4 regions of the Weizmannia sp. FSL K6-0777 genome follow, and region 3 is predicted to be linked to each of the others. Evidence: riboswitches for the same ligand, from Rfam matches in the RefSeq annotation. Region 3 holds a riboswitch; each other region holds the start of a gene.
The links. A riboswitch is a leader RNA that binds a small molecule or an ion and turns the genes downstream of it on or off. The one in region 3 is predicted to bind S-adenosylmethionine.
Positions count from the first base shown of each region.

Region 1: it holds a riboswitch for S-adenosylmethionine, as region 3 does, so the genes downstream of both, NST70_RS14100 (sulfite exporter TauE/SafE family protein) here and NST70_RS01555 (phosphoadenylyl-sulfate reductase) in region 3, are expected to answer to the same signal.
Region 2: it holds a riboswitch for S-adenosylmethionine, as region 3 does, so the genes downstream of both, NST70_RS13260 (5-methyltetrahydropteroyltriglutamate--homocysteine S-methyltransferase) here and NST70_RS01555 (phosphoadenylyl-sulfate reductase) in region 3, are expected to answer to the same signal.
Region 4: it holds a riboswitch for S-adenosylmethionine, as region 3 does, so the genes downstream of both, NST70_RS14925 (YezD family protein) here and NST70_RS01555 (phosphoadenylyl-sulfate reductase) in region 3, are expected to answer to the same signal.

Region 1 covers NZ_CP151971.1:2,922,701-2,926,913, reverse strand. The annotation lists gene NST70_RS14105 (purine/pyrimidine permease) at 1-630, opposite strand, end outside; gene NST70_RS14100 (sulfite exporter TauE/SafE family protein) at 1,863-2,753, opposite strand; SAM riboswitch class I at 2,908-3,015, opposite strand; gene NST70_RS14095 (amino acid permease) at 3,426-4,213, opposite strand, start outside.
Region 2 covers NZ_CP151971.1:2,749,703-2,753,915, reverse strand. The annotation lists gene NST70_RS13265 (OFA family MFS transporter) at 202-1,437, shown strand; gene NST70_RS13260 (5-methyltetrahydropteroyltriglutamate--homocysteine S-methyltransferase) at 1,558-2,661, opposite strand; SAM riboswitch class I at 2,802-2,905, opposite strand; gene NST70_RS13255 (Bax inhibitor-1/YccA family protein) at 3,056-3,691, shown strand; gene NST70_RS13250 (hypothetical protein) at 3,714-4,109, opposite strand; gene NST70_RS13245 (ribbon-helix-helix protein, CopG family) at 4,184-4,213, opposite strand, start outside.
Region 3 covers NZ_CP151971.1:307,442-311,654, forward strand. The annotation lists gene NST70_RS01545 (glycosyl hydrolase family 28-related protein) at 1-570, opposite strand, end outside; gene NST70_RS01550 (TIGR04104 family putative zinc finger protein) at 740-1,045, shown strand; SAM riboswitch class I at 1,371-1,475, shown strand; gene NST70_RS01555 (phosphoadenylyl-sulfate reductase) at 1,567-2,292, shown strand; gene cobA (uroporphyrinogen-III C-methyltransferase) at 2,689-3,447, shown strand; gene NST70_RS01565 (sirohydrochlorin chelatase) at 3,454-4,194, shown strand.
Region 4 covers NZ_CP151971.1:3,110,688-3,114,900, reverse strand. The annotation lists gene NST70_RS14935 (ATP-binding cassette domain-containing protein) at 1-721, shown strand, start outside; gene ssuE (NADPH-dependent FMN reductase) at 742-1,281, shown strand; gene NST70_RS14925 (YezD family protein) at 1,370-1,549, opposite strand; SAM riboswitch class I at 1,666-1,772, opposite strand; gene NST70_RS14920 (bifunctional GNAT family N-acetyltransferase/carbon-nitrogen hydrolase family protein) at 1,914-3,458, shown strand; gene NST70_RS14915 (AEC family transporter) at 3,584-4,213, opposite strand, start outside.

The DNA.
Region 1 (4,213 bases), 970 kb from region 3:
AAATGTAATAGCCGGTGCTTCACCGAAAAGCGCGAACAAAATCCAGCCGCAAATCAAGCCGAGCATGATCGAATATTGCTTGACCCACGGTTTCTTTACATGGCCAAAATAGAATGTAAGCAATACGGTGACAAGGCTCAAAACAGCAACAAGCGGCCGGACTTCCTGATGGGCACCCGTAATGCCGAGCATCCCTTTCATAAAAGAGCCGCTCAACTGCAGCACCAACAACAGCAAATAAATAAATGTCACTACCGGCGTAAACAGTTTATTTAATTGGTCCACAAGTCCGGTAAAAGCGAGCAGGAAGAAAAAGATGCCGGTTACAATCAGTGCGCCTGCCAAATATTGCAGAGATTCAGTGCTTGAACTATACAAGCTGCCGACAAGCCCTGCATAAATGGCAAACACGCTCCACCACAACCCGGCCGGCCCTTCATTGATGGGCATTCTGTGGCCGAAAATTCCTTGCAAAAGGCCGCCGATCCCGAGTACAAAAAGCGTCCGCTGCACAAACAGGGCAGTCTCACCTGCACTGAAATGGAAAGCATCCGCAATGGCAATCGGGGCCGCGATCGACCCGGCGATCATAAATGCCATCCATTGCAGCGACGAAATCAATGTTTTCATAGACACACCGTTCTTTCCGTTCAAAAAATGGAAAATACCAGTAAATATAATTATAGCAAAACAGGTTTTACATTTTAAACATAATACACTTTGCGGACGAGGGAGGGATAGCGGGCATGGCGGATAGCGGCATAAACAGGGGTTGCAAACCGGACGGGGCGCGGGTTAAGCCATGTTTTTTGCCTCTATTTAAATGATATATATGTGGCAGGGGCTAAGCTATGTTTGGATCCGCAAAAAATTTCTGGGCGATCTTCATGCAGAACGCTTTTTGTTTGTCACTAAAAGAGTTGCGGCTGCCTTTACTTAGGCATGCTATCTCGAAAAAAATTATGATGGATAATTTTTGCTGGTGCTACGTGGTAGCGGCATGGCCGGTTATGTTGAGGAAGCGAGGTCAAAAGGTGTTGTTTCTTAACATAGAGCGCGTCTACGTTAAGAAAGCGAGCGAAAATAGCTTTGTTTCTTAACATAGAGGTCGGCTACGTTAAGGAAGCGAGCGAAAATTGCGTTGTTCCTTAACATAGAGTACGTCTACGTGAAGAAAGCGAGAAAAAAAGGTGTTGTTTCTTAACATAGAGGCTGTCTACGTAAAGGAAGCGAGGTAAAAAGACATTGTTCCTTAACATAGTGCACGTCTACATTAAGGAAGCGAGCAAAAAAAGTGTTGTTTCTTAACATAGAGCCCGTCTACGTTAAGAAAGCGAGCAAAAAAGACGTTGTTCCTTAACATAGAGTCCGTCTACGTTAAGGAAGCGAGGTCAAAAGGCGTTGTTCCTTAACATAGAGCCCGTCTACGTAAAGGAAGCGAGCGAAAAAGGTGCTGTTCCTTAACATAGAGCCCGTCTACGTTAAGGAAGCAAGCAAAAAAGACGTTGTTTCTTAACATAGAGTGCGTCTACATTAAGGAAGCGAGGTAAAAAGACATTGTTCCTTAACATAGAGCATGTCTACATTAAGGAAGCGAGAAAAAATTATATTGTTCCTTAACATAGAGGCCGTCTACGTTAAGAAAGTTCGGTAAAAAGATGTTGTTTCTTAACATAGAGGTCGTCTACGTAAAGGAAGCGCGGTAAAAAGACGTTGTTTCTTAACATAGAGCGCCTCTACATTAAGGAAGCGAGCAAAAAAGGCACTGTTCCTTCAAATAGAAGCGTCTATGTTCATTCTTTGCCAAAATTTGTTTGGGTAAAAACAATCCGGGCAATGGATCCCTTGCCCGAAAACATTCCTTATTCTGTGACGCTTACGCTGGCGCTGGCAACTGCCCGTTTGTGTCTTCTGATTGTATAGAAAATGAGGATGGCCCATATTGCCGCAATGGCTGTATAGGTAACGCCGTACCAGCCGCTACCGGCGCCCGCCATTTTTAATAAAGTTTGCACGTTGCTGAACACAATCATGCCGCTGACAATGACAGCCAGCAAATGAGCCGGTAAAATTTTAACCAGATAGGCTGCAATCGGCGCGGCGATCAGGCCGCCAAGCATGAGGGCGATCGTCCAAATCCAGTTAATTTGCATAGCGCCGAGGGATAAGAGGAAACCGATGCTTGATGCCAAGGATACAGCAAATTCACTAGTATCCACCGAGCCGATCACTTTCCGCGGTTCGATGTCATTTCTGGACAGCAAAGCCGGTGTGGCGATAGGGCCCCAGCCGCCGCCCCCCGTTGCATCAAAAAATCCTGCGACAAAGCCAAGTGGGATAAAAAATATGTTTGACCTGGTTTGCTTTTTGACTTTCGACGCCCCGCGCGTATTGAACAGAAACCGGGTAAGAATATAGAGGCCAAGGGCGATCAGAAAAATAGAAATGTACGGTTTTAATGTGCTTGCAGGAAGATGGCTAAGCACGGTTGCCCCGAGAAAGGCGCCGACAGCTCCAGGTACAACCAGTTTCCAAATGATCCCTTTATCGACATTCCCAAATTTCATATGTGAAACTCCGGAAGCCGCCGTTGTAAAAACTTCCGCCAAATGCACAGAAGCTGACGCGACAGCCGGCGCAATCCCGAAAGCTAGCAAAAGTGAGGTTGAAGTCACCCCGTAACCCATTCCAAGAGATCCATCCACCAATTGCGCGGCAAGGCCGACAAGTGCTAAGACAATTAATTTTTGCATGTTCAAGTTCCTCGCTTTCTTCATTCATAAATTTAATTCATCCTGATGTAGAGGAATTATACGCATCAGGGCCTATCCTGGTTCAAACGGCCGGCCTTGCAGAAATAAAAAACTTTCCGCCATTTTTACGGAAAGACAGCGAGTAAAGGATAAGCGCTTATCTTTCAAAATGGTACCCATTTTGCTGGAATTGGCACCTTGCTGCTCGCTGCAGGTTGCCGGACTTCATCGGGCCAGATCCCTCCGTCGCTCTTGATAAGTTATTTGTTGTTTAAAATTTTATCAGAAAATAAATGGAAGTCAATATAATTATTGCAAGTTTTTTTATCGGATTTATCCGAATGGAGGGATAAAGAAAAAAACTCCCTATCAGATCACGCTCTGTCGGGAGTTTTTTTTCTTTACGCTGATTGGTTTTTTTAAAGCAGGTTCAGAACCAGGCGGGGCATCATGGCCGCTTTCATTTGCTTCACAAAACGAAAAAGAGTCCAAACGGGTTGGCGTGCCGCCCATTCTGGCAGTTTGACACGCCGTGCACACCGTGTCTGTCCTCTCACCGCCAAGGGAACCGGTTTTATCAACACCGCTTGTTTGTGCTCGCTTATCGCGCAGTTGTATTTCTGTCCTCTCCCTGCCCAAAAGACCGGTTTTATCAACACAGCCGGCTGGAGCCTATTCCTTTCCTTTGATTCTCAGTGACAGGACGACGAGCACGATTAAAATAGCAAGGCAGACGCTTATTCCAATCGGGTTTCCGCCGCCCAGCAAAAAGGACAGGAAAATGCCTGCCAGTGCAAGCAGCGCAATCCAGACCATGAAAGGATACCCTTTTACACGGAAGGAAGGCAATTTTGCATACGACTTCCGGAGCCGCAGTTCGGCTGCGCAGATGGCGATCCAAACAAGGACGACGGTAAATCCCGGGATGGTCATCAAATAGCTGATGACCTCATTCGGCGTAAGATAGGCCAGAATCACGCCGGCTAAAATAAACAGTGAGGTCAGCAAAATACTAATGAGCGGGACGCCTTTCCGGGAAATTTTTAAAAAGGCGTGCGGCGCTTCTCCGGACTGTGCCATGTTAAACAGTGTGCGTGAAGTGGCATAAATGCCGGAATTGGCGGCAGAAAGAACGGCCGTCAAGAGCACAAAATTCATCACATGGGCGGCAGCGGGGATCCCTGTGCGGCTGAATACCTGTACAAACGGGCTTTCCACGGAAGAAACCTGATTCCACGGGACAATGCCACAAATGACCAGGATTGGCAAAATATAAAAAAGCATGACACGAATAACGGTCTGTTTAATCACACGCGGCAACACTTTCTCGCTGTCTTTTGTTTCCGAAACGGTAACGCCGATCAGTTCCGCCCCGCCGTATGAAAACATAACGATCAGAAAAGCATTGAACGTACCGTGAAGCCCGTTCGGAAAAAAGCCGCCGTGCGCGGTATAGTTGG
Region 2 (4,213 bases), 1.1 Mb from region 3:
TCTGCATCTATCCATATGCCATCTTGAATGGACATATAGCGCGAAAGTTTCAGGAAGCGGTTGATCCTATGCCGTCCATTCCTTTTTGTATACCGTTTATTCCTTTTTAAAGCATTCTCGTTCCGAAAATGCGTTCCCTCCTTATTTTCGTACTATAATTTGAGCTGTAGAAAAGGACAGAAGAAACGGGAGGAACCGGACATGTTAGAACAAAAAGCAAACCGCAGCCTGATTGTATTGGGGACGATGATTGTGCAAATGGGGCTTGGGACGGTTTATACTTGGAGTTTGTTTAACCAGCCGCTTGTTGATAAATTTGGATGGCAATTGAGTGCCGTATCGACGACATTTTCCATTTTAAGCCTGGCACTTGCGGTATCGACATTGTTTGCCACAAAATTACAGGCAAAATGGGGTTTGCGCCGCTTGGTTGCTTTTTCCGGCATTTTGCTTGGCGCAGGATTAATCTTGAGTGCATTTGCACCTACACTTTGGATGCTCTATCTGTTGGCAGGGCTTATCGTTGGTTATGCTGACGGGACAGCTTACATCACGACTTTATCCAATTTAATGAAATGGTTTCCGGATAAAAAAGGCCTCGTTTCAGGCATCTCCGTCGGGGCGTACGGGACTGGCAGCCTGGTATTTAAGTTTATAAACGGTGCCGTCCTCAGTTCGTTTGGCGTCACACAGGCTTTCCTTTGCTGGGGAGTGATTGCGATTGTCATGATCACCGGCGGATCTTTCCTCTTGAAAGAAGCAGAAAATGCAACCACATCCGGTACTGTATCCAAACAACCGGCCGGAAAAGATTTTACCATCAAAGAAATGCTCAAAACGAAACAAGCTTACCTTTTATTCATCGTATTCTTCACTGCATGTATGAGTGGTTTGTATCTGATCAGCCTTGTAAAAGACATTGGCACGAGGCTTGTCGGGCTGGATGTTGCGACGGCCAGCAATGCAGTTGCACTCATTGCCGTTTTTAACACAATCGGACGGCTCATTCTCGGCGGTTTATCAGACCATGTTGGAAGAATGAAAGTGGTATCAGGGACGCTGCTTGCAACGGCCATTGCGGTTTCCGTTTTAAGCTATGCCCACTTAAATTTCGCCTTGTTCTTTATCTGTGTTGCAGCGATTGCTTTCGGTTTCGGCGGAAATGTCACCGTATTTCCGGCTATTATTTCAGACTTCTTCGGTCTGAAAAATCAAAGCGCCAATTATTCAGTGATTTACCAAGGGTTCGGCATCGGCGCATTATCCGGATCGGTCATTGCTTCTCTTCTCGGGGGCTTTATGCCGACATTCCATGCGATCACGATTCTCTGCCTGATCTCTTTTGCGATTACGCTTTTCATTAAATCACCGGCTGAAGAAGCAGCCCGCACACACGGGGTTCGACGGAGTGTTGGTCGTGCCCAGCATTCGCATTAAAGCTGGCTGTGCGCTTCAATTATGAACAAACAGCTTGTATGAAAAGAAAAAGGGATTCGTGCTTGAATCACGGTCCTGACGGATAAAAAACCCGCTGGCTGCCCAGCGGGTTTTTCCGGTTTATCCCCAAATTTTCTTTGCGGTATCCACAATATATTTTACTTTTTCCCACTGCTGTTCTTCTGTTAAAAGATTGCCGTGGTGGGTGGAGGAGAAGCCGCACTGAGTGCTGATGCAAAGCTGTTCGAGCGGTACATACCTGGATGCTTCCTGAATTCGTTTTTTGATCAGTTCCTTATCTTCAAGTTCGCCCTTTTTCGATGTAAAAATGCCAAGCACGACTTTCGGTCCGCCTTCCGGAATGTATTTTAACGGTTCAAATCCGCCGGAACGCTCATCGTCGTATTCAAGGAAAAACCCGTCTACTTTTTCGTTTGCAAAGATTTTCGGGGCAATTTTATCATATGGGCCTTCAAAAGCCCATTTCGACTGGTAGTTGCCGCGGCACAGATGGGTTGTGATGGTCAGGTCATCGGGCTTACCTTCCAGTACGCTGTTAGCTACATGTAAAGCGAGATCAATCAATCTTTCCCTCTTGAGGTCACTGTCTGTAAACGGCAGTTTCGGTGCACACAGGCCGGCAAGATAGACATCATCCAGCTGTAAGTAGCGGCAGCCGGCATCATAAAAAGCTTTGATCGCATCCCGGTAAGTTTGGATAATATCATTTGTGTATTCTTCAAGATCCGGGTAAATGTCTTCATTGCGGATCCCGGCATTGAAAAACTGATTCGGGCTTGGAATGGTCATTTTCGCAATCGCCCTGTCCCCGGCGATTTCTTTCAGCGCAATAAAATCTTTTATGTGCGGATGGTCCGGGTTAAAGGAGATTTTTCCGGTTACCCGGACGTCATAAGCTTCTGTTTCAATGCCAACAAACCGGTATCCATGGTTCGGTACATACCCTTCCACCCCGTTCAAATGCTCCATGAAATCCGTATGCCAGAATCTTCGCCGGAATTCCCCGTCCGTTACTGCTTCAAGGCCGGCTTCAAGTTGTTTGTCGACAAGCCGGCGGATTTCTTCATTTTCAATTGCACGCAAGTCTTCCGCCGAAATGGTGCCCGCTGCAAATTTTTCCCGCGCATCGTGCAGCCGGGCCGGGCGCAAAAAACTTCCGACAATGTCTGCTCTGTACGGCGCTTTTGTTAATGTTTTTGTCATCATGATTCCCTCTTTCTGCATATTTTTTTAAACAGCTGCTGTGCGCAGAAAGAAATTGCTTTTAACTGCATAGGCCCATCAAAAAAAAACCTCTTCGGCAATAAGAAGAGGTTTGGATTGCAAAATAGAACCGTCCGCTCTTCTTATCTTCAAGCAATTGCTTTCTGGAATTGGCACAGTTCTTTAAAAAAAGACCGCTGCCGAGGCTTCAAAGGGCCAGTCCCTCCACCTCTCTGGATAAGAATTTTAAATATTATTTGGTTTAAATACACTTTAAATGTTTCGCCCATTTTTGTCAAGGGCACTCGCATTATTTTTTAAAATGGGACGGAAAGATTGAAATCAGGGGCGATGTGAAAATATAATAGTACTAAGAAAAACAAGGAGGGGTTTTATGGAGGCTGTACAATCAAGGCCTGTGTTCCAGAAAGTGCTTGGCGTCTTTGCTGTTTCACTGCTGTTTGCAACCGCGGGTTTATATACGGGAAGATTTATTCCGCCTGCGCTCATGATGCCGCTGATGGTCGCGGAAATTGTAATGGTCATTGCCGCTTTCTGGTTAAGGAGGAAAAAGAGCGTCGGGTATATGTTCGTTTATGCCTTCACCTTTATTTCCGGCATTACGACATATCCGATTGTGGCTTATTATGCATCCCAGGCTGGTGCTGAAGTCGTGCTGCTCGCTTTTGGTTCCACGTTCGGCATTTTTGCCGTGATGGGTGTCATTGGGGCCGTTACCAAAAGGGATCTTGGCTTTTTAAGCACCGCATTGCTTGTCGCATTGCTGGCATTGATCTTCATCGGAATATTCAGCATTTTTAGTCCGCTAACCTCAACCGGGATGCTCGCGTATTCCTTCATTGGCGCGATTGTTTTTTCCCTGTATGTGGTTTTTGACTTTAACCAAATGAAGCACCATGGCATTTCCGAGGAAATGGTCCCGCTTCTGGCTTTAAGCCTGTACCTTGATTTTATCAACCTGTTTATTTACATTTTGCAAATTCTCGGCATTTTGGGAAGCGACGATTAAGAAAAAAAGAAAACGCCCGCCATTAACCGGCAGGCGTTTTCTTTTTCACATGTTGGATGTCAAACAAAACAATACGGTCTTTTTGCTCCCATTCGGGGATGCGCGCTTCCCATGCTGCCCGGACCATTTGTGCCAAATGCTGCTGCGCATCCGGCCCCATCAGCGATAAAAACAGCGCTTTCCGGTGGAGATGCTCTTTTCCATCGAGCGTCTGGATCGCATTTTCGCCAAACAACGTTTTTTGAATACGTTTCGGCACAGCCCCGTTTCGTTTGAATTTTTCCGGGTCATAAAACATTTTGACTGCTTCCTCGCCACTGATGCACACCGCTTTTTGCCCGAGCAGACGGGTTTCGAACAAAATTGCATGATAATCGTCCGTCCGGTTTTTAACGGCTTTCCGAAAGAAGTCTCCCATCCTCAAGGAATGTAAAGGTGCGAATCGCACCAATGAGTAGGTGGGAGATGAATTTCGGTTGGCTTTAGCCAAAGTTATTTTTCCAATCCTTTTCTCAACAATTC
Region 3 (4,213 bases):
CGTGAGCCCCTCCACCGATATATGGTGATTGCCACGATGAAAATGGGCATTTTGGATGAGACGCGTTTTTTTCGGTGCATGCGGATGGAGTTTGATGATGGTTACGCCTTTTCCGCTGCCGCAAAGGCATGTCCATGAAGGCAGCTTAAGCCCCTTTACTAGAAAAACACCATTCGGTACGATCACTTTCACCCGGCCGTTTCCCAATGCTTTTTGGAAAGCCGCTGTGCAGTCGGTTTTTCCATCGCCGACCGCACCGTAATCTGCCACATTGACTGTACGGGATGCCACAGCCAGCAGACGGCTGTACGCTTGATCCAATATCGTTTTCCATTCCGGGTACACGAGGCCGTTCTGATCTGCAAGCGTTTTATACGGTTCAACCGGATATCGCCGGTTCAGCAGCAACCGTGAAAGGGAAAACGGTTTGTGAAATTCCGGCTGACAGTACTGTTGAAAAAGTGCTTCATTCTCCCGGATCAGGGTACCCGGCTGGACTGTCCTGCGTGAAAGTTGGCGCAGCAGTATGCCGTTTGTCCAGGGGTCATGATGCTTGTCCAAATGAATCATTTTTCCACCTCGCTTTGCCTTCATTCAGTCTGTGTCAATTGATATATGTAGTTTACCCCCGCAGGTTGGAAAACGCACTGAAAAAGAAGACTTTTCCAAACCATAGTTGTTAATATAAAAAATAAATTGAATTTTATGTTAGAATCAATGAAAAGGAAGGTGAAATTTAATGAGCCTGCCAAAATGTTTGAATTGTAACCATCAATTTAAGTGGATTTATATTTTTAAGAGACTATGGAAGTTTGACCAAACCATGGAATGTCCAAATTGTACAGCCAAGTTATATCCAAGTATGAAGTTTCGAAATAAAGTTGGTTATCTTTCTCTACTTTGCCTTTTCGTATCATTTGGACTGATGATATTGGGCATTCCAAAAGTTGCATTCATAACACTAATCGTCATTATTTGGGTTTGTTTGATTCTTACGATGCCTTATGTTTATTCGTTTGATAATAAGGAAAGACCTCTATGGTAAAAGGTAGCTGTTGCTCCTTTTTAAAAAGATGCTGCAGAAATCCGGGTGGTGATGGAGCGCAGATTTGAGCCTGGTACGACTGAGGACATCCGCAAGTTTAAAGATGAATGACCAATCTGGTACAGAAGCAAAATTTTGAAGAAAAGCCCAAGGAAGCTAGCCAAAAAATGAAGGGTTGGTTGGAAACTTTTTCCGTTCAATGAGGATCAAAAACGGACATATAACATCTTTCATGAAAATGGGCCTGATTTTCTTTATCAGAATTTTTCGTTGACGAATAGCATAAGAAGGTATACAATAAACTTCAAGCTTATATGTTGTTATTTTCTTATCAAGAGAGGTGGAGGGAAGGGCCCTGTGAAGCCTCGGCAGCAGGTCCGGAAACGGGCACTGTGCCAATTCCTGCAGGTGGTGGCCTGAAAGATAAGAAGATTTCCCGGGAATGGATATCTTCTTACTTCAGGGTAAGAAGATTTTTGTCGTTTAATCCTTAGTAATCGAATAAGAAAGAAGGGAATAGAGTGGAGCAAACGCGGCTCACATATGAACAGTTTACGTCGGATCCGTTCGCAGCGTTCGTGCCGGAAGATGAAACGAAGGGCGCATTGGAAATTTTGCAGTGGGCATATGGCACGTACGGCAAATCAGTGGTATATGCGTGCAGTTTCGGCGCAGAAGGAATGGTGCTGATTGATCTCATTTCGAAAGTCAGAGAAGATGCGGATATCGTATTTTTGGATACCGACCTGCACTTTCCGCAGACTTACGAATTGATTGAAAAAGTGAAAAAGAAATATCCGGCTTTAAATATACAAATGAAAAAACCGTCGCTTACGCTTGATGAACAGGCGGCGCAATACGGATCTGCCCTTTGGAAAAGGGATCCGGACCAATGCTGTTATATCCGGAAAATCAAGCCGCTTGAAGAAACGCTGCAGGGAGCTGTGGCCTGGATATCCGGCTTACGACGGGAGCAATCGCCGACAAGGGCGAAAACGAATTTTGTCAATAAGGATGAAAGGTTCCATTCGATTAAAATTTGCCCGTTGATTCATTGGACATGGGATGATGTTTGGAACTATATCCGGTCTAACAATCTTCCATATAACGAATTGCACGACCAGGGATATCCGAGCATCGGCTGCTTCCCGTGCACACGTGCTGTCGGAAACAGCGACTCAAGAGCGGGAAGATGGGCGGGCTTTAATAAAACCGAGTGCGGGCTGCATACGGTTCAGAAAAAATAAGGCTGCTATATAAAATGACATAGGTAATAAGAGTAAGCATCAGTCTGCATGACAAGATTTCGTTCATTTTATAAAATTCCTAGATTTGGTAAGGATGCGGCAATTAAAGGCAAATCGGTTTTATGAAAAAACCAGGGAAAAAATTGCACTTGGAAGCTGATTCAGCGTATAGAGAAGACAAAATCGCATTTTCGAAGATGGATTCTTTTATATTTTGAGATGGAGCTTGCTGATAAATTGGGTACAAACGCAGAATTGGACCCGTTCAGCAAGCTCTAGCGGCAAAAGCAGCCAGCTTTTTCAGGTGCCCGCTTGTAGCCAATCCAGACTAGGATCGTTCAAGTGCTCGCATCAACCGAAACAACGAGTCCGATTAAGTTTAAAGCAGGTGAAGAAATGAGAAAAGTATATTTAGTCGGGGCAGGACCCGGCGATCCGGAGCTGATTACAGTGAAAGGATTGCGCCTGATCCGGGAAGCGGATGTCATTTTATATGACCGGCTGGTGAATCCGGATCTGTTAAAAGAGGCAAGGCCGGATGCAGAACTTGTCTACTGCGGGAAAAAACCGGATGCCCATACGATGACGCAGGATATGATCAACCACCTGCTTGTGAAATTTGCTAACCAAGGCAAAACGGTTGTCCGTTTAAAAGGCGGTGATCCGTTTATATTCGGTAGAGGCGGGGAGGAAGCGGAAGTCCTGGTGCAAAAACATATTCCGTTTGAAATCGTGCCGGGAATTACAGCCGGTTCCGCTGTGCCCGCCTATGCCGGCATTCCGCTCACCCACCGCGGGCTCAGTACATCCGTTGCTTTTATCGCGGGCGTCACGAAAAAAGGCGAAGATCTTGATGCGTATTGGTCCAAATATGCGGGAATTGATACACTTTGCATTTATATGGGCGTGAAAAATCTGCCACTCATCTGTGCGCAACTGATAAAGCACGGCAAATCGCCGGACATGCCGGCTGCACTAATCCGCTGGGGCACGACTGAAAAACAGGAAACCGCGGTCAGCACGCTTGGAAATTTAAGTGAAAAGGCGGCTGGGCTGCGCAACCCATCGCTTTTGATCATCGGAGAAGTGGTAAAACTGCGCGAAGAGTTAAAATGGTTTGAACAGCTTTCTGCTGCTCCGGCCTGTACCGGGTGAACGGGTATGAAACAAGGCGTTTTATATGTCAGCCATGGCAGCCGTGTGCCTGAAACCGCCCGGGAAGCAACAGCGACGATCCGGCAAGCAATGGCGCAGGTGGATGCGGATCTCCAGGAAATTTGCTATCTGGAAATTGCGGAACCGGATATTGCGGCAGGGATTGATGCGCTTGTCCGGGGTGGCGCAGGGCGCATTGCCGTTGTGCCGGTATTGCTGCTGAGTGCCGGGCATTATTATGAGGATATCCCGCGTGCGATTCGGGAAGCGAAACAACGTTATCCGCATATTGTGTTTACGTACGGCCGCCCGCTCGGTGTCGGGGACCGGATCATCGGGATTCTGGCGGAAAATATTATGGAAACCGGCATGCCTCCGGGTGCTGAGATTCTGATTGTTGGACGCGGCAGCCGCAACCCGGAAACACTGTACGATTTTGCAAAAATTGCTGCCGGGTTGCGTGCGCAATTGGGGACAGAACAGATCAAAACGGCTTATTTGGCAGTGCTTGAGCCTCGTTTTGATGATGCGCTGAAGGAGCTGACCGCAACCGGGCACCCGGTAGTTGTGGCCCCTTATCTTTGGTTTACCGGCGTGCTCGTCCGGTCGCTGGAAAAGAAAGTGGGCATGCTGCAGCGGGAAGGATATGATATCCGGCTGGCACGGTACCTCGGCTGCCATCCGGATATGGCGGACGCATTGGCCGTTCGGGCAAAAGAAGCGTTGGGCGCAGAGGATTTTATTTGAGATCACGGGATTTTTACCC
Region 4 (4,213 bases), 780 kb from region 3:
GGGGCTGGAGAAATCATTCGGCAGCCATCGCATCCTGCGCCATCTTCATTTAAAAATAAGAAAAGGGGAATTTGTTGCGATTGTTGGGAGGAGCGGATGCGGCAAAAGTACGCTTCTCAGGCTGCTTTCAGGACTTGAAGCGGCAAGCGGCGGAAAAATCCTTATAAACGGGGCGCCTTTATCCGGCAGAAACGGATCGGCAAAAATGATGTTTCAGGACGGCCGCCTGCTCCCATGGAAAACCGTGCTTCAAAATGTCGGGCTTGGCCTTGCGGGCGACTGGAAGAACAAGGCACTTGAAATGCTTGGAAAAGTCGGGCTGGAAGGGCGTGCAAATGATTGGCCTTCGTCTTTATCCGGCGGCCAGAAACAAAGGGTGGCACTGGCGAGGGCATTAATCCATGAGCCGGACATCCTTCTCCTCGATGAACCGCTTGGGGCGCTCGATGCATTAACCCGGATTGAAATGCATGCGCTGATCCAGTCGCTTTGGCTTGAAAAACATTTTACGGCCATATTGGTGACACATGACGTGGAAGAAGCAGTCGCCCTTGCCGATCGGGTAGTGTTAATCGAAGAAGGGGAAATTGGGATGGACTGCCCGGTAAAACTCCCTTATCCGCGGAAAAGGGACCACGCCCTCTTTGCAGCAACGGCCAATCATATTTTAAACCGCATTTTAGGGAGCGGCCACCCGGTTTTGCATGCAATGAAAAATTAAGGAAGAAATGGGGGATTCATATGGCGGAAAAAATAGTACTGCTGAACGGGAGCCCTTCTGCGTATACGAGATTAAATGGGATCCGTGATTATATCAGGGCCGGGTTAAGGGGGCACGGGTACGAACCGGAGCTCATCAATATCCGGGAACTTCCGGCCGGCGATTTAATGCATGCCCGGCAAAGCCCGCCCATCACCGGGGCATTAAGAAAAGTGGAAGAAGGCGATACGATAATCATTTTGACACCGGTCTATAAAGCGTCTTATTCCGGACTGCTCAAGACGTTTCTGGATCTTTTGCCGCAAAATGGCTTATCCGGCAAACAGGTGCTGCCGCTCGCCATGGGCGGCACATTCGGCCACTTGCTCGCGCTCGATTACGCCCTGAAACCGGTCTTGGCTTCGCTCGGGACAACTTGCATTGAAAAAGGGGTGTTCATTCTCGACCAACAAGTGAAAAAAAAGGATGGGTTTTATGAACTCGACCGGCAAGCGGCTGGCCGCCTGAATGCTGCTTTAAAAACAGCATTTCCGCAAATTTCCATACCGCTGTACTCTTAAACAAATCCGGCATTTGGACGATATCCAAATGCCGGCATTCGTGTAGCACGAACAACGGGAAAAGAGATAACCGGAATGCCGGCGCCCGTCATCCCATCTTTTGTTTGGGAAGTGCCGCTTTTTTCTTTTCCAGTGCAAACCGGACTTTCTCGGTTGTTTCGATCTGTGTGATGTTTCCTTCATGGATCGAAATGACCACTGTTCCAAACTCCAGTTTTTGCAATGATTCCATAATGCGGGCTACTTTCGTTTCATCAATATGAGCCATTTTTCATACCCCCCAAAATAAATTTCGTGTGTGCGTGGTGGTCCGGCCGGCCATGCGGATGATCCAAAAAAGAAAGGCCCCCTTCAAGAAAAGTTAAGAAGAGGGCGAGGCTCCTTAACTTATCTTCCAAGCTTGGCGCTTGCTGGAATTAGCACAGTATTCCCAAAAAGAATCTGTTGCTGAGGTTTCCTCGGGCCAGTCCCTCCCCCTCTCTTGATAAGCTGTATAGAAATAATTTGTTAAAACTATGATAAATAATATTATTCCGATTTGTCAACTTATATTTTCGGCATTTCAGCTGCTTTTCGGGCAAAACCGATTCGGATAGGGTATGATAATAGAAAAAGTGTGTTAAGGGTGTGAGATTGTGCCAGAGACAGATGTATCCAAGTTTGAGAAGAAAATCGAGGTGCGGAACATCCGCTTTGAAGACATTGATGATATTATGGCATTGTCGAAAAAATGTTTTCCGGGGATGGAGCCGTGGAAACACGAGCAGCTGGAAAGCCATATCCGGATTTTTCCGGAAGGGCAGTTTTGCGTGGAATACGAAGGGAAAATCGTCGGTTCCTGCTCCAGCTTAATTGTCAATTTCGATGAATACGAAGACCAGCATACATGGGATACGATCACTGCGAACGGCTACATTACCAACCATAATCCGCACGGGCTCAACCTGTACGGCATTGAAGTGATGATCGACCCGGAATACCGGCGCATGAAGTTCGGGCACCGTTTGTATGAGGCACGGAAAGAGCTTTGCCGGAAAATGAACCTTCAAAGCATCATCATTGGCGGCCGGATTCCGAATTACAGCAAATATAAAGACAAAATGACCCCGCGCGAATACGTGGAAGAAGTCGAGATGCACAATATTTATGACCCGGTTCTGTCCTTCCAGCTGCTTGAAGGGTTCCAGATTATGCGGATCAACAGGCAGTATTTGCCGGATGATACAGCATCCGCTTCATTTGCAACGCTTATGGAATGGCATAACGTCGATTATTTGCCGAAGTCCCGCCGTGTCTATCATGCTTCGTTCCCGGTCAGGATTACAGCGATCCAATATATGATGAAAAAAATTGATTCCTTCGATGATTTTGTCAGACAGGTAGAATATTATGTCGATGTGGCCGCGGATTTCGGTTCTGATTTCGCCGTTTTTCCGGAAATTTTCACCACACAGTTGATGTCCTACCTGGAAGAAAAACGCCCTGACCAGGCAGTGCGCCGGCTTTCCGGGTACACAGACCAATATATTGAACTGTTTACAGAGCTTGCCGTACGCTACAATGTCAACATTATCGGCGGGTCCCATTTTGTGGAAGAAGACGGGGGCATTTACAATGTCGCTTTTTTGTTCCGGCGCGATGGGACGATTGAGAGGCAGACCAAACTCCATATTACGCCAAATGAGCGGAAATGGTGGGGGATCGCGGAAGGAAACGAACTCAATGTATTTGATACGGATTGCGGGAAAATTGCGATTCTGATTTGCTATGATATCGAGTTTCCGGAGCTGGCCCGTGTCGCTGTCGACCACGGTGCGAACATTATTTTTGTCCCGTTTTGCACGGACGACCGCCAGGCCTATTTGCGCGTCCGCTACTGTGCACAGGCGCGGGCCATTGAAAACCAGGTGTACACCTGTATTGCGGGAACAGTCGGCAACCTGACCCACGTGGAAAACATGGATATCCAGTATGCCCAGTCCGGGATCTTTTCTCCCTCCGATTTCGGTTTTGCCCGCGATGGCATTGTCGGGGAATGCGATCCCAATGTCGATACCGTCGTTGTCGGCGATGTCGATCTTGAGAAGCTGCGCCGCAACCGCAACAGCGGCTCCGTCCGGCAACTGGCCGACCGGAGAAGGGATTTGTATCAGATTAAGATCAACACCAAGGCCTGAGCATGACGGACTGGACGCAAGACCGGCCGGGCAGCCGCCAAGTGCCTGAACGGCTGCTCGGAAAAACCGGATACCGCATCAAAAAACCGCTTAGAGGATGGAAGCTCTAAGCGGTTTTTCATGATTCAGGCGATCTTCAGCACGACCATCAGGCTGGTCATCAACACAATGCTGATCAAAATGGACAACGAGTTAAACGTGCTGGACATGGCGACATTGCCGCCGCATTTCTGGGTAAATGCCGTGCAGACGGCGGAAATCGGCGCAAACGCGATAATCACGAGCACGAGCCGAACTTCAAGCGGCAGCGGCAGCAGGAAATAAAAGAATGCTGCAAACAGGATGGCCATTCCGTAACGGATGATAACGGCTTTTAAGATGCCCGCAACCTGGCTTTTTTCAAGCCGGAGTTCAAAACCGATCCCGATCATCAGCATGGCCAGAAAGCCGTTTGCCTGTCCGACGATTCCGGTAAATGTGGTCACGCCTGCCGGCAATGTAATATGCAAAAGCGACAGCGCAAGCATGATCAGATAGGTATCCATCGGGATGGATGAAAACATTTTTTTTAGGTAAGATGCCGCATTTGTTCTTTCGTTGTTGGCAACGGCGGAAGCAATCGAATATGTGCCGCCCGTGCATAAAACCGAATTGCCGGCATCGAACAGGCAGGTTGCCACTACACCAACGGGCCCCAGGAAATTTTGTACATAGGGGAGCGTAAAACAGCCAATATTATAACCAGAATAATTGAT